2 regions of the Pseudomonas sp. ES4 genome follow, and region 1 is predicted to be linked to the other one. Evidence: predicted binding sites of a transcription regulator. Region 1 holds the regulator's gene; the other holds the start of a gene.

Region 1 (7,801 bases):
CCGGTTGCGGCACCAGCCTCTGGTGGCGTCGACCCACGGGCCTTCGACTCGATGCGTTTCGAGCTCAACAGCCTGCGCGAACTGATGGAAGTGCAACTCGGCTCCCTGGCCTGGAATCAGCTGCAAGGCAGCCGTCCGGCCCAGGCCAATCTTTGGCGTCGCCTGCAACGCATCGGCCTGTCCGGCCCGTTGTCGCGCGATTTGCTGGCGCTGATTACCGATATTGAAGAACCTCGTCAGGCCTGGCGCATGTTGCTGGCACACCTGGCGCGGATGATCGCCACACCGGAAGTCGAGCCTCTGGAGGAGGGCGGCGTGATTGCCATGGTCGGTCCTGCCGGCATGGGCAAGACCACCACCCTGGCCAAGCTCGCGGCCCGTTACGTGCTCAAGTACGGCGCGCAGAACATCGCGCTGGTCAGCATGGACAGTTTCCGTATTGGTGCTCAGGAACAACTCAAGACGTTGGGCCGGATCCTCAATGTGTCGGTGACTCACGTCGATCCGGGGCAGTCACTGGTACAGGCGCTGGAGCCCTTGCTGCGCAAACGCGTGGTGCTGATCGATACCGCGGGCCTTCAGGCCAGCGATCCGGCACTGCGCATGCAGCTCGAAAGCCTGGCCGGTCGTGGCATCAAATCGAAAAATTATCTGGTTTTGGCAACCACCAGCCAAAAACAGGTTCTAACGGCCGCTTATCACAGTTACAAGCGTTGTGGGCTCGCTGGCTGCATCCTGACTAAACTGGATGAAACGGCAAGTCTGGGCGAGGTGTTGAGCCTGGCCATCAGTCATGAATTGCCGGTGGCCTACCTGACCGATGGCCCGCGGATCCCGGATGATTTGCATCTGCCGCGTCGTCATCAGTTGGTCAGTCGCGCCGTAAGCGTGCAAATGCAAGAAGAACCCAGCGAAGAAGCCATGGCTGACATGTTCGCTGATATTTACCACAGCCCGACCAAGCAGGTGGGCTGAGGTACTAATGACAGTTTTTGTACCTACATCGATGGCCTGCCATGCATTGTTCAGTTAATGAACGCGCAGCCAGTAATGTGGCCTCCGTCTAAGTAAGACAAGGTAAAGAAATTCATGGGCAGCATGCATCCCGTACAGGTGATCGCGGTGACCGGCGGCAAAGGTGGCGTCGGGAAGACTAACGTGTCAGTGAACTTGTCCCTGGCTCTAGCTGAGCTCGGTCGGCGCGTCATGCTGTTGGACGCCGATCTGGGGCTGGCGAACGTCGACGTCCTGCTGGGGCTGACACCCAAACGTACGTTGGCCGACGTGATCGAAGGCCGCTGCGAGCTGCGCGACGTACTGTTGCAGGGCCCTGGCGGCATCCGCATCGTTCCGGCCGCGTCCGGCACACAGAGCATGGTTCATTTGAGCCCGGCCCAGCACGCCGGCCTGATCCAGGCGTTCAGCGATATCGGCGACAACCTCGACGTGCTGGTGATCGACACCGCGGCGGGCATTGGTGACTCGGTCGTCAGTTTCGTCCGCGCAGCGCAAGAAGTCTTGCTGGTGGTCTGCGACGAACCGACCTCGATTACCGATGCTTACGCACTGATCAAACTGCTGAACCGCGATTACGGCATGAACCGCTTCCGCGTTCTGGCCAACATGGCCCAGAGCCCGCAGGAAGGGCGCAACCTGTTCGCCAAGTTGACCAAGGTCACGGATCGCTTCCTTGACGTCGCCTTACAATACGTCGGCGCGGTGCCTTACGACGAAAGCGTGCGCAAGGCTGTGCAGAAGCAGCGCGCCGTCTACGAAGCCTTCCCGCGGTCCAAGTGCTCACTGGCGTTCAAGGCCATTGCCCAGAAGGTCGATACCTGGCCGCTGCCTGCCAACCCGCGTGGGCACCTGGAGTTTTTCGTCGAGCGCCTCGTGCAACAGACCGCAGGACCTGTGCTATGACAGCCGGTGGCTACAACCTTTACAAGAAGTCGGCACGTGACGCGCAGTACGAGCTGATCGAGCGTTACGCGCCACTGGTTAAACGCATTGCCTACCACTTGCTGGCGCGTCTGCCGGCCAGTGTCCAGGTCGAAGACCTGATCCAGGCCGGGATGATCGGCCTGCTTGAAGTGTCGACCAAATACGACGCCAGCAAAGGCGCGAGTTTCGAGACGTACGCGGGCATTCGAATCCGCGGCGCGATGCTCGACGAAGTACGCAAGGGGGACTGGGCGCCACGTTCGGTCCACCGCAATACCCGGATGGTCAGCGACGCCATTCGCTCGATTGAAGCTAAAACCGGCCGTGACGCTAAAGATCACGAAGTTGCGGCCGAACTCCAATTGAGTCTCGACGATTATTACGGGATTTTGAACGACACCCTGGGTAGCCGGTTATTCAGTTTCGACGATCTGTTGCAGGACGGCGAACACGAAGGGCTGCACGAGGATGGCGCGAGTGCACATCTGGAGCCGTCACGCGATCTGGAAGATGAACGCTTCCAGGCGGCGCTGGCGGACGCGATTGCCAATTTGCCGGAGCGTGAGCGACTGGTGTTGGCGCTGTACTACGACGAAGAGCTGAACCTCAAGGAAATCGGTGAGGTCCTGGGGGTCAGCGAATCGCGGGTCAGCCAGTTACATAGCCAGTGCGCGGCCCGTTTGCGGGGGCGTTTGGGGGAGTGGCGAGCGCGCTGAAGGCAGTGTGGGGGCACTGCGAACGCGGCTGGTGGGGTGTTGAACCTTGCCGGTCACGATCTGTTGTGCTCCAGACAGTCATCGAGTGCATTGCCGGATTGATTGAAATGGCGTGTCCAGGTGCTGGGCGCGTTTAAGACTGCTTGGAGGTCGAATTGGACAAGAACATGAAAATCCTCATCGTTGATGACTTCTCAACGATGCGGCGGATCATAAAAAACCTGTTGCGTGACCTTGGGTTCACCAACACGGTCGAGGCTGACGATGGCATCACTGCGATCCCGGTCCTCAACAGCGGCAGCATCGACTTTCTGGTAACGGACTGGAACATGCCTGGCATGACCGGCATCGATCTGCTGCGTCACGTACGCGCGGATGAAAAGCTCAAGCACCTGCCAGTGCTGATGGTCACCGCTGAAGCCAAGCGCGAGCAGATCATCGAAGCGGCCCAGGCCGGTGTTAACGGCTATGTGGTCAAACCCTTCACGGCCCAGGCGTTGAAAGACAAAATCGAAAAGATTTTCGAACGCATCGGTTGATCCACTTCGCCACGGGGGAGCTATGGAGCATAACGAGTCTTCACAGGGCGATTTCGAATCGACCCTGAAAAAACACGCGGTCGAACTGGTCGAAAGCCTTGAAAAAGGCAGGTTCGGCGACGCTGTGCAACTGATCCATGAGCTCAATCAGACCCGTGACCGTGGCCTGTATCAGGAAGTGGGCAAGCTCACTCGCGAGCTGCATAGTGCGATCGTCAATTTCCAGATTGACCCGAACATGCCGCAAGCCGAGGAGGTCTCGCAGATCACGGATGCCACCGAGCGCTTGGGTTATGTGGTCAAGCTGACCGAAGCCGCGGCCAACCGCACCATGGACCTGGTGGAAAACGCCACGCCGCTGGTCAACGGCCTGAGCAACGAAGCCCAGGCCTTGAGCACCGATTGGGGACGGTTCATGCGTCGCGAAGTCGGGGCTGAAGAGTTCCGCGAGCTGGCTCGGCGAGTCGACGGTTTCCTGACACGCAGCAGCGAAGACAATCGCGTTGTGTCGAGCAACCTCAACGACATTCTGCTCGCTCAGGATTACCAGGACCTCACCGGTCAGGTGATCAAGCGCGTGACCCAACTGGTCACCGAAGTTGAAAGCAACCTGCTCAAGCTCGTGCTTATGGCCAGTCAGGTGGACCGCTTTGCGGGCATCGAACATGACCGTGAAGCGATGCTGGCAGAAAAAGATCCGCAAAAACATCTCTCTCAGGGTGAAGGTCCGCAGATTCATGCCGATAAAAGAGAAGACGTTGTGTCCGGTCAGGACGATGTAGACGATTTGCTTTCCAGCCTTGGATTCTAGGAGCACCCCTACACATGAGCTTCGGCGCCGATGAAGAGATCCTTCAGGATTTCCTGGTTGAGGCCGGCGAGATTCTAGAGCAACTGTCCGAACAGCTGGTCGAGCTTGAAAGCCGACCTGATGATGCGGACTTGCTCAATGCAATTTTTCGCGGTTTTCACACTGTAAAAGGAGGCGCCGGCTTCCTCCAGCTCAACGAGCTGGTGGAGTGCTGTCACATCGCCGAGAACGTGTTCGACATCCTGCGCAAGGGTGAGCGTCGCGTCGACTCGGAACTGATGGACGTGGTTCTTGAAGCGCTGGATGCGGTGAACGGCATGTTCACCGAAGTCCGCGAGCGCAGCCCGATCACGGCTGCCACACCAGAATTGCTGGCGGCACTGGCCCGTTTGGCCGAGCCGAAAACCGCCGATGAAACGGCACCGATCGCCGACGTGGTGGAAGAACCTGCCGCCGAGAGCGAGTCGGGTGACATCACCGATAACGAATTCGAACAACTGCTGGACTCGCTGAACGCCGTCAAGGCTCAGGCAGAAGCCCCGGCAGTTGTGCCAGCGCCGAGCAGCAATGCAGCGGGCAGCGACGAAATCACCGATGCCGAGTTCGAGTCGTTGCTCGATCAACTGCACGGTAAAGGCCAGTTCGCCGTCGATGCGGTAGCCTCGGCGCCAGCCGCACCGGTTGCCCCGAAAGCGCCAGGCGACAGCTCCGATATCACCGACGACGAGTTCGAAGCACTGCTCGATCAACTGCACGGCAAGGGCAACTTTGCCGTTGATGCGCTGGAGTCGGCCATTGCTGCGGTCCCGGCCCCGGCTGCGCCTACCGCAAAAGCGGCTGGCGGCGATCTGATCTCCGATCACGAGTTCGAATCGCTGCTCGACGAATTGCACGGCAAAGGCAAGTTCACTGAAGTCGGCACTGGCGCCGCTGTTTCGGCACCTGTCGCCAAGGCTCCTGCCGCTGCAGCGAAACCTGTCGCCAAAGCGCCCGAGCCGAAAGCCGAAGCGCCGAAGCCTGCTGCTACCCCGGCCCCGGCTCGTGCCGCGTCTGCGCCGCCAGCGGAAAAACCGGCCAGCGAAGCCGAGACCACCGTGCGCGTCGATACCGCACGTCTCGACGAAATCATGAACATGGTCGGCGAGTTGGTACTGGTGCGTAACCGTTTGGTCCGTCTGGGCCTCAACAGCGGCGACGAAGCCATGTCCAAGGCCGTGTCGAACCTCGACGTGGTCACGGCCGACCTGCAAACCGCGGTCATGAAGACCCGGATGCAACCGATCAAGAAGGTCTTCGGGCGCTTCCCACGTCTGGTTCGCGACCTGGCGCGCCAGCTCAAGAAAGAGATCAACCTGGAACTGGTCGGCGAAGAAACCGACCTCGACAAGAACCTCGTCGAGGCCCTGGCCGACCCGCTGGTCCACTTGGTGCGCAACTCGGTCGACCACGGCATTGAAGAGCCGGCCGAGCGTGAAGCGATGGGCAAGCCGCGCAGCGGCAAGGTGATCCTGTCCGCTGAACAGGAAGGCGACCACATCCTGCTGTCGATCTCCGATGACGGCAAGGGCATGGACGCCGACGTTCTGCGCGGCATTGCCGTGAAGAAAGGCTTGATGGACAAGGATGCGGCGGATCGCCTCAGCGAATCCGATTGCTTCAACCTGATCTTCGCGCCGGGCTTCTCGACCAAGACTGAAATTTCCGATGTCTCCGGACGCGGCGTGGGCATGGACGTGGTGAAAACCAAAATCGCCCAGCTCAACGGCACCATCAATATCTACTCGACCAAGGGCAAGGGCTCGAAGATCGTCATCAAGGTCCCGTTGACCCTGGCGATCATGCCGACGCTGATGGTCATGCTGGGCAACCAGGCGTTTGCGTTCCCGCTGGTGAACGTCAACGAGATCTTCCACCTCGACCTGTCGCGCACCAACGTGGTGGACGGCCAGGAAGTGGTGATCGTGCGGGACAAGGCGCTGCCATTGTTCTACCTCAAACGCTGGTTGGTCAGTTCCGCCGCTCACGAAGAGCAGCGCGAAGGCCATGTGGTGATCCTTTCGGTGGGCACTCAGCGGATCGGCTTCGTCGTCGATCAACTGGTGGGCCAGGAAGAAGTGGTCATCAAGCCATTGGGCAAAATGCTCCAGGGAACCCCGGGCATGTCCGGCGCCACCATCACCGGTGACGGCCGCATTGCGCTGATTCTCGATGTTCCGAGCATGCTCAAGCGTTACGCCGCACGGCGTATTTGATTCTGGTGGGGCGGGGCGACTGAGCCTCGCTCCGCCTAACGGAGTGTTTATGGCAGTTAAAGTCCTGGTGGTGGACGATTCGGGGTTTTTCCGCCGCCGCGTCTCGGAAATTCTTTCAGCGGATCCGAATATCCAGGTCGTCGGCACGGCGACCAACGGAAAAGAGGCGATTGATCAGGCGCTGGCCCTCAAGCCAGACGTGATCACCATGGACTACGAGATGCCGATGATGGATGGCATCACGGCAGTGCGGCACATCATGCAGCGCTGCCCGACCCCGGTGTTGATGTTCTCCTCGCTGACCCACGAAGGCGCTCGGGTCACCCTCGATGCGCTGGACGCTGGCGCGGTGGATTTCCTGCCGAAGAATTTCGAAGACATCTCCCGCAACCCGGAGAAGGTCAAGCAACTGCTGTGCGAAAAGATTCTCAGCATCTCGCGCAGTAACCGTCGCGCCAACACGTACAGCGCTCCGGCACCTGTAGCCGCACCCGCCCCGACGCCTGCTCCTTCGAGCGTCAGCAGCTACGGCAGCAGCGCGCCTGCGCGTCCGGCACCGGCGCCGATTCCGGCGCGTACCCCTGCGCCAGCCTCGTCGTCGCCAGCGCCGAAACGCAAAGCCTACAAACTGGTCGCCATCGGTACGTCCACTGGCGGCCCGGTTGCCTTGCAGCGGGTGCTGACCCAGTTGCCGGCCAATTTCCCCGCACCGATCGTATTGATCCAGCACATGCCGGCGGCCTTTACCAAGGCTTTCGCCGAGCGTCTGGACAAGCTCTGCCGCATCAGCGTCAAGGAAGCCGAGGATGGCGACATCCTGCGTCCGGGCCTGGCGTTGCTGGCGCCGGGTGGCAAGCAAATGATGATCGACGGCCGTGGCGCGGTGAAAATCCTGCCGGGCGACGAACGCCTGAACTACAAGCCGTGCGTGGACATCACCTTCGGTTCCGCGGCCAAGTCTTACGGTGACAAAGTTCTGGCGGTCGTATTGACCGGCATGGGCGCCGATGGTCGTGAAGGCGCGCGTCTGCTCAAACAGGGCGGCAGTGCAATCTGGGCGCAGGATGAAGCCAGCTGCGTGATCTACGGCATGCCGATGGCCATCGTCAAAGCCGAACTCGCTGACGCGGTGTACAGCCTGGACGATATTGGCAAGCATTTGGTCGAGGCTTGTATCTGATGGATGTTTTAAGCCTCATCGGGATCATCATGGCGTTCGTCGCCATTATTGGCGGCAACTACCTTGAAGGCGGCCACCTCGGCGCCCTGGCCAACGGCCCGGCGGCGTTGATCGTTATCGGCGGAACCGTCGGTGCGGCGCTACTGCAGTCACCGATGAGTGCCTTCAAGCGCGCCATGCAGATTCTGGCCTGGATCCTGTTTCCACCTCGCGTAGACCTCGCCGGTGGCGTCGATCGCGTCGTCAACTGGAGCCTGACCGCACGCAAGGAAGGCCTGCTGGGTCTGGAAGGGGTGGCCGACGCGGAACCTGACAACTACTCGCGCAAAGGCCTGCAACTGCTGGTGGACGGCGCCGAGCCG
Region 2 (7,801 bases), on a different contig from region 1:
TATTCGTTGAGTTCGTTCAGTTGATGGGCGATCTCGTCGGCTTTGTCACGGGATACATAGAGGGCGTACTCGAGGGTTGCCAGTGTGAGATCGAATACGGTTGAGGCGGCGGTTACATCCTGAGCGTTGTCGTCCAGTAATGCCTGAATGTCATCTTCCTGTTCCGGCAGGGCGTCCAGTGAAGTGCGCAATACCGTGTTGTGCTGTTTGAATTGCTCGACCAATCGGGTTTTGTTTTCCACCGCATTCAGATAACCCTGGCGTCGGGATTGCCAAAGGGTCGAAAGCGGGCCCGTAGCGTTGAGGTCGTCGAGCTTCTGCCATCGTTGCTCTGCTTCAGGATGCGCTACCAGAAGCAGATTGTTGTTCATGCCGATCTTTGCTCTCAGGATCTTCACGTTCCAGTTGGCATCGAACTGTTTGAGTTGGCGAACGAAGTCGCGCGACTCGAAGTAGGTCGATGTGTCGTAGGTATAGGATTTGATCAGCAAAAATATCAGTACGCTGAAAAGGGTCAGCGTAATGGCGCCCAGGGCAGTCCATTTGTAATGATTGGAAAGCTTCATTGCGGCAGTTCTCCCTGGGCCTTCTTGAAAGAGAGGGATTGCCGACGGTTAATGATTTCCATTTTTGCGCTCCCTGCAAAATGGCGATAGTCACCACAATGTTTGTAAGCCTAGCGTTGTTGGCGGACATCGTTGATAAATACACCGAATGCACTATCGCTATCTGCACCGCTATCGTGTCAATCAGGCTCGTCGCGCTTGTTGCGCCGTCCACGATTGATCGACGCGTCATGGTCGCGGTAATGCCGGGGCTGGCTTTAACGGCAGCAGAGGCGGGAATTCCTCCGGCGTGAGGGTTTCCTTTTCCAGCAACAGGCGGGCCCCCTCATCCAGGTCGGCCCGGCGACTCTCCAGCAATGCCTTGGCCCGTTGGTAGGCTTCATCGAGCAGGGCGCGGATACCCAGGTCGATTTCCCGGGCGGTCTGCTCCGAATAATCCTTCTCGCCCACCGTGGCCATGCGGTCTCCCAGGTACGTTGCGTTTTGCCGCTCCAGCACCGATTGTCCGAGTTCAGTGCTCATGCCGAACCGGGTGATCAGTTGCCGGGCGATATCGGTCGCGCGGACCAGATCATCGGCGGCTCCGGTGGAGATCTGGCCATAGACCAGATCTTCGGCGGCGCGCCCGGCCATAAGTACGACAATCCGGTCCTTGAGGGTCTGGCAACTGATCAGGAAGTGATCCTCGGTCGGTCGCTGCAGGGTATAGCCGAGCGAGCCGATGGCGCGGGGCACAATCGACACTTTATGCACAGGGTCCATTGCCGGCAGCGTGCTGGCGGCCAGGGCATGCCCCATTTCGTGATAGGCCACCACTCGGCGCTCGTCGGCATCGAGCAGGCTGCTCTTGCGTTCGAGCCCCGCGATGAGGCGTTCTACCGCTGCGGTGAAATCGTTCAGGCTGACCGCTTCGGCGCCACGTCGGGTGGCGACGATGGCCGCTTCGTTAACCAGATTGGCCAGGTCGGCGCCGGTGAAACCGGTGGTGATCTCGGCGATACGTGCGCCATCGAGCCCTGACTCCACGATGACTTTCTTGAGATGAACCTTGAGGATTGCTTCCCGGCCTTTGCGGTCGGGGCGGTCGATCAGAATCTGCCGATCGAAGCGCCCGGCCCGCAACAACGCCGGATCAAGGACCTCCGGACGGTTGGTCGCCGCCAGCAACACCACGCCCTCGCGGGGATCGAAGCCATCCAGCTCGGCCAGTAACTGGTTGAGGGTCTGTTCTTTTTCGTCATTGCCGCCCAGCGTACCGACGCCGCGCATCTTGCCCAGCGCATCGAGTTCATCGATGAAGATGATGCAGGGTGCTGCCTGCCGTGCCTGTTCGAAAAGGTCGCGGACCCGGGCGGCACCGACCCCGACGAACATCTCGACGAACTCGGAGCCGGAGATCGAGAAAAATGGCACACCGGCTTCACCGGCGATGGCTTTGGCCACCAGCGTCTTGCCGGTGCCGGGCGGGCCGACCAGCAAGGTGCCCTTGGGAATATGTGCGCCCAGGCGTTCGTATCGGGCCGTGTCCTTGAGAAACGAGACGATTTCCACCAGCTCGGCCTTGGCTTCGTCGATGCCCGCGACATCGGCGAAGGTCACGCCAGTGTCGCGTTCGACAAACACCTTGGCCCGGGATTTACCGACATTCATCAAACCGCCAAGACCTTGTTTGTCCACCATCCCGCGAAACAGAAAATTCCAGAACACCATGATCAGGACAAAGGGCAAGAGCCAGCCCAACAGGCTGCTCAAAAAGGTGTTTTCGATGATTCCGGTAAAACTGGCGCCTGATTGAGAGAGTTCTGTCGCCAGCGCCGGATCGACCCGCACGGTGGAGAATCGATCGCGTCCGTTGATGGGTTCTTGCAACTTGCCGCTGATCTGATCCTTGTTGACCTGCAAATCACTGACTTTTTGCTCGTTCAGTAATTGCAGAAACTGGCTGTACGGGAGGGGCTGCACCGCCTGGCGCTCGCCAAAGAAAATCTGCATGAGGCTCAGCACGATAAAAGCGATCGCGAAGTAGGACAGATTCCACTGCTCATTCTTTTTCATGGCCTTGGCTCAGCATCAGCATGAGAACGCAGGGTCGTCAAACACGAGCCACGCACGCCTGATGCTGGTTTAACACTTGAACCTGTGGGAGCGAGCCTGCTCGCGATGGCGGCGGGTCAGTCAACATCGATGCTAAATGTATCGTTGTCATCGCGAGCAGGCTCGCTCCCACAGGTTTATGCACATCAACTGACTGGCATTAAAACCGCGCCCGCCCGGTTATTTTTAGACCCCATCAAAAAAGCCCCGTGCCGGCTTCCCGACAAGGGGCTTTTCTGGCGGGGAGGGCTGTCTCGAATTCAACCGGATTTGATTTGCACCTTTTTGTCCGCTTTCATCGCTTCCGGCTTTTTCGGCAGCGAAATACTCAGTACGCCATTGCTGAATTTGGCTTCGATCTTGTCGCCATCGACACCTTTTGGCAGGCTGAATGCCCGCTCGAAGGCGCCATAGTGACGCTCTGACAGGTGATAGCCCTTTCTTTTTTCTTCCTTGTCCTCCTTCTTTTCACCTTTGATGATCAAGTTGCCGTTGGACAATTTGATGTCGATATTTTCCTGGTCCATGCCTGGCAATTCAGCGGTGATTTCGAAGCTTTCATCTTTCTCGGTAATGTCCACCGCAGGCAGGCTGCGGCCGATAAATTCCCGACTCCAGAACGGTTCGACATCGAACAGCCCTCGCCGAAAAGGCGTCAGCCCCGAGCCACGATTGAAGTCTTCGAACAGGTGATCGACCTGCTGGCGCAGTTTTTCCAGAGGACGCCAAGGGTCTGATGTAGCCGTCGGTTGCTGACTGGTTTTTTCATCGTCGGTCTGTACCGGCATTTTCTTCTCGAAATTGGCCATTTTTCATTCCTCCTATCGAGTACTGCGGTGGGCCGGGAACAACTCGGAGGCCGGTCCACCACGACAAATTCAGGCCTTGCCCTGAAAGATTAGTATTCCTGCGACCGCCAGACCGACCAACAGTCGGTTTCTGACGGTGAGCCGTCTATTCGAGAACTGACGCGCACCGATGACTGGTGAGAATTCTGTTTGTAATTCGATAGCGCTATTTGAAGAAAACCCCTCGGTAATAGGTTCTGCAGGCACCAATACTCAAGTAATCCGATTGCCCGCCGAAAATGCAGGTGGAACCTTCGTGCAGGTTCGACGCAATTCCCATTATTAGAATTTTGCTGAGTGTGCAGCCAGATCAAGGAAGATCCGGTCGCTCGGCCAGGAGCTGTCATGTCTCAACCTCGTGCCCGGATCGCCTCACAGCTTGGTCTTGCGCTTGCCGTGATACTGGCGATCGTCATCAGCGGCAGTACCGTGTTCGCCCTGCGTTCGCTGGACACCGCCAACCTCGCCACCCGCGAAGAGCACCTGGCCAGTGAAGCCCGGTTGCTGGCCGATCAATTGAGCACCTTTCACGGCACATTGCGTGAAAGCACCCAGCGTCTGGCCGGCCTGTTCGAGAAACGCTTCAACGCGGGGCTGAGCGTGCATCCGGACGAGCCGGTAACCGTGGCGGGCATCCAGACGCCGGGTCTGCATCTGGGCGCCGAAGTGTTGAACAACAACTTCAAGGAAGTCGATGAGTTCAAGCAAATGACGGCGGGTGTCGCCACGGTGTTCGTGCGCAGCGGCGACGACTTCATTCGGGTCAGCACCAATGTGAGCAAACAGGACGGCAACCGGGCTATCGGCACCGTGCTCGATCACGCGAACCCGGCATACGGCCGTTTGATGGCGGGGCAGAGTTTCGTCGGTCGGTCGTTGCTTTTCGAACGCTTCTACATGTCGCAGTACACCCCCGTACGGGACAGCAGCGGTAAGGTCATTGCCGTGTTGTACGTAGGATTCGACTACACCGACGCGCAGAACGCGCAGTTCGCCAACCTCAAGCGCTTCCGCATCGGCCAGAGCGGCTCTCTGGCGTTGCTTGATGAGCAGAACAAATGGCTGGTGCCGATCGCCGGCGTGCAAGCACTGGAGCGGGCTGTCCCCGCGATCAACAGCCTGGTGAAGACTCCGGGCAAGGGCGAGTTCTGGAGCGACAAGGCCGAAGATTTCTACAGCATTGCCGTACCGTTTGAAGACGGTCCATGGTCGGTCGTGGCGAGCATGCCGAAAACTGAAATCCGTGCCGTGACGTGGAGTGTCGGCATTCAATTGGCGATTGGCAGTCTACTGGCGATGTTGATCGCTGTGGGCTCGGCAGTCTGGTTGCTACGCAGCAAACTCGCCCCTTTGGGTGATCTGGTGCGACAAGCCGAAGCCTTGGGCGCCGGTGATTTGAGCGTGCGGCTGAACGTATCGAGCAACGACGAAATCGGCCAGTTGGCCCGTGCGTTCAACCAGATGAGCCAGGCGCTGTCGACCATGGTCGAGCACATCCGCAAGGCCTCGCAAGAGGTCAACAGCCGTGCCCAGGCCTTGTCCGGTCTCTCCGGTGGCGCCTATGAAGGGATGGAGCAGCAGTCGGGCGAAATCACCAGCATGGCCGGCGCGGTGGAAGAGTTCAGCGCCACGTCCTTGAACATTGCCGACAACATGGGCAGCACTCAGCGTCTGGCTCAAGAAAACGCACAACAAACCCAGATCGGTCGTACGTCGATGGACGAAGCGTCCTCGTCCCTGGAGCAAATCGCTGGCGCGCTGAACAGCACGGCGACGGTGATCAATACCTTGGGCCAGCGCTCCCAGGAAATCGGCGGCATTGTCGGGGTGATTACCTCGATCGCTGAGCAAACCAACTTGCTGGCGCTCAACGCCGCCATCGAAGCCGCGCGCGCCGGCGAGCAGGGGCGTGGTTTTGCCGTCGTGGCTGATGAAGTTCGTAACCTGGCGTCGCGCACCCGCCAGGCGACGGACGAGATTTCCGGGATGATCCAGAGCATTCAGCTGGAAACCGGGAATGCCATCAGCACCATGGAGCAGGGCAACTTGCTGATGCAGGAAGGCCTGTCGCGCAACGCCAACGTCGCTTCGGCGCTGGCGCGGATTGACGAACAAAGCCGTTCGGCCGGGCAGCAATTCGCCGCCATCACCACCGCGACCCAGGAACAAAGCAGCACCGCGACCCTGCTCAGCAGCAATCTGCAAAGCATCGCCTTGGCGAACAGTGAGCAGCGAGAAGTCGTGTCGAACCTGGCTGTGACGGCCAAAGAGCTGGAGAAGCTTGCGGCGGACTTGCGCCATGAGGTTGACCGGTTTCGTTGAGGCGCCTCTGAAATCGCCATCGCGAGCAGGCTCACTCCCACATTTGATCTCGGTTGTTCACAAATTCTGTGTTCACCGTCGATCCAATGTGGGAGTGAGCCTGCTCGCGATGGCATCGACTCAATTGCCGATTTGTCGCAAATCTGCGAATCAATTCCTCTCTAGTCGTCTTCCTTGGCATTTAGCACCAATGTCTCTGTTTTTGTGCTTGCTGAAACGTTTCTTCAAGTCTATAAAAATGGCACAACTCCAAGAAAGGCTGCTGCCATGACCCCGCTCAAACTCTTCGTTGCCCTCAGCGCACTGTCCGCTGCTTCCCAAGCCACGGCCTGGGACTATGTTTTGCTCGACACCGACAAAGCCGCCCAGAACTGGCAAATCACCAGCCAGCAACTCGGCGTAAAAACCGACAAACCCTTCAGCGTCACCCTGCGCACCTTGCACGGTGGTCGGCAGGAGGGGGTCAGCATCGTCGACATCGATAACGGCACGATGAAACTCTCGGTGGTGCCGACTCGTGGCATGAACGTCCTGCAGGCCTCGGTCGGCGATGTGCGCATGGGCTGGGATTCGCCGGTCAAGGAAGTGGTCAATCCATCCTTCATCGAACTCAACGGCCGCGGTGGCCTGGGCTGGCTGGAAGGTTTCAACGAACTGGTCACCCGCTGCGGCTACGAATGGGTCGGCCACCCCGGCATCGACAACGGCGAACTGCTGACCCTGCACGGTCGCGCCGCCAACATCCCCGCGAACAAAGTCACCCTGCACATCGATGAAAAACCGCCGTACGCCATCACCCTGCGCGGCGAGCTGAAAGAACAGGCGTTCAAGAAAGTCGACTTCTCCGTCGCGACCGAACTGGTCACCGAGCCCGGCAGCGTAGCGTTCGCCCTTAACGACACCCTGACCAATAACGGCGACTATCCGAAGGAATACCAGGCGCTGTACCACAGCAACTTCAGCACGCCGTTCCTGGAACAGGGCGCCCGCTTCGCCGCGCCGGTGAAACAGGTGTCGCCGTTCAACGACAAGGCCAAAGGCGATCTGCCGGACTGGCAAACTTACCGCGCACCGACCAAGGATTACGACGAAACGGTTTACAACGTAGTGCCGTACGCCGATGCCAAGGGCGATACGTTGACCGTGCTGCATAACAAGGCCGGCAGCCTGGGGGTTTCGGTCGGCTTCAACACTCAAACACTGCCCGTGTTCTCCCTGTGGAAAAACACCGATACCCAAGGGCAGGGCTATGTCACGGGGCTGGAGCCAGGGACGAGTTTTTCCTACAACCGCCGGTATCAACGGCCACTGAACCTGGTGCCGACGATTGGGCCGAAGGAACAGAAGCAGTTCGGGATCAGCTACAGCTTGTTGGCGGATAAGGCGGCTGTGGATAAGGCGTTGAAGCGGGTGAGCGAGATTCAGGGTGGGCGGGAGACTGAGGTGCGGCAGACGCCGTTGGTTGATCTGACCAAGGGGTGACGCCGGCTAGAGTGTTGTCGGCCGATATTGCAGCGCTTCGGCCAAGTGTTCACGGGTAATGCCTTCGACTTGCTCAAGGTCCGCCAAGGTGCGAGCCACCTTGAGCAGTCGATGGGCCGCTCGAAGGGACAAGGTCAGCCGTTCACACGCTGTTTCCAGCCAGGTTTCGTCGACTGTGGATAACTTGCAGTGTCTGCGCAGGCCCGGCAAATCGAGGAACGCATTGGCGCAGCCCTGGCGCGTTTGTTGGCGTTCTCGTGCATCGGCCACCAACTCGGCGGCGGTGGCAGTGTCGTCACCGGGTTTTAACGCAGGATTCAACGCCGTGGCTTCGCGAGCGACGGTCAGGTGCAGATCGATGCGGTCCAGCAGTGGCCCCGACAGCTTGTTGCGGTAACGCTGGACCATGTCCGGCGTACAACTGCATTTACCACTGGGCTCGCCAAGATATCCACAGGGGCAGGGATTCATCGCCGCGACCAGTTGAAA

Evidence for each region. The regulator FliA, encoded in region 1, starts transcription of late flagellar genes. The targets are predictions, from matches to a motif close to CTAAAGTTTNNNNNNNNNNNGCCGNTAA.
Region 2: the regulator FliA is predicted to act here: its motif matches at 3,721-3,748, upstream of ACQ4OB_RS22415 (methyl-accepting chemotaxis protein).

The regions. Positions count from the first base shown of each region.
Region 1 is NZ_JBOBDO010000021.1:34,970-42,770, reverse strand. Features, by position in the region: gene flhF (flagellar biosynthesis protein FlhF) at 1-975, shown strand, start outside; gene fleN (flagellar synthesis regulator FleN) at 1,090-1,920, shown strand; gene fliA (RNA polymerase sigma factor FliA) at 1,917-2,657, shown strand; gene ACQ4OB_RS21235 (chemotaxis response regulator CheY) at 2,825-3,196, shown strand; gene ACQ4OB_RS21230 (protein phosphatase CheZ) at 3,219-4,007, shown strand; gene ACQ4OB_RS21225 (chemotaxis protein CheA) at 4,022-6,259, shown strand; gene ACQ4OB_RS21220 (protein-glutamate methylesterase/protein-glutamine glutaminase) at 6,309-7,439, shown strand; gene ACQ4OB_RS21215 (flagellar motor protein) at 7,439-7,801, shown strand, end outside.
Region 2 is NZ_JBOBDO010000023.1:75,354-83,154, reverse strand. Features, by position in the region: gene ACQ4OB_RS22430 (DAHL domain-containing protein) at 1-566, opposite strand, end outside; gene ftsH (ATP-dependent zinc metalloprotease FtsH) at 795-2,621, opposite strand; gene ACQ4OB_RS22420 (Hsp20/alpha crystallin family protein) at 2,921-3,469, opposite strand; gene ACQ4OB_RS22415 (methyl-accepting chemotaxis protein) at 3,854-5,830, shown strand; gene ACQ4OB_RS22410 (aldose 1-epimerase family protein) at 6,098-7,312, shown strand; gene ACQ4OB_RS22405 (YifB family Mg chelatase-like AAA ATPase) at 7,319-7,801, opposite strand, start outside.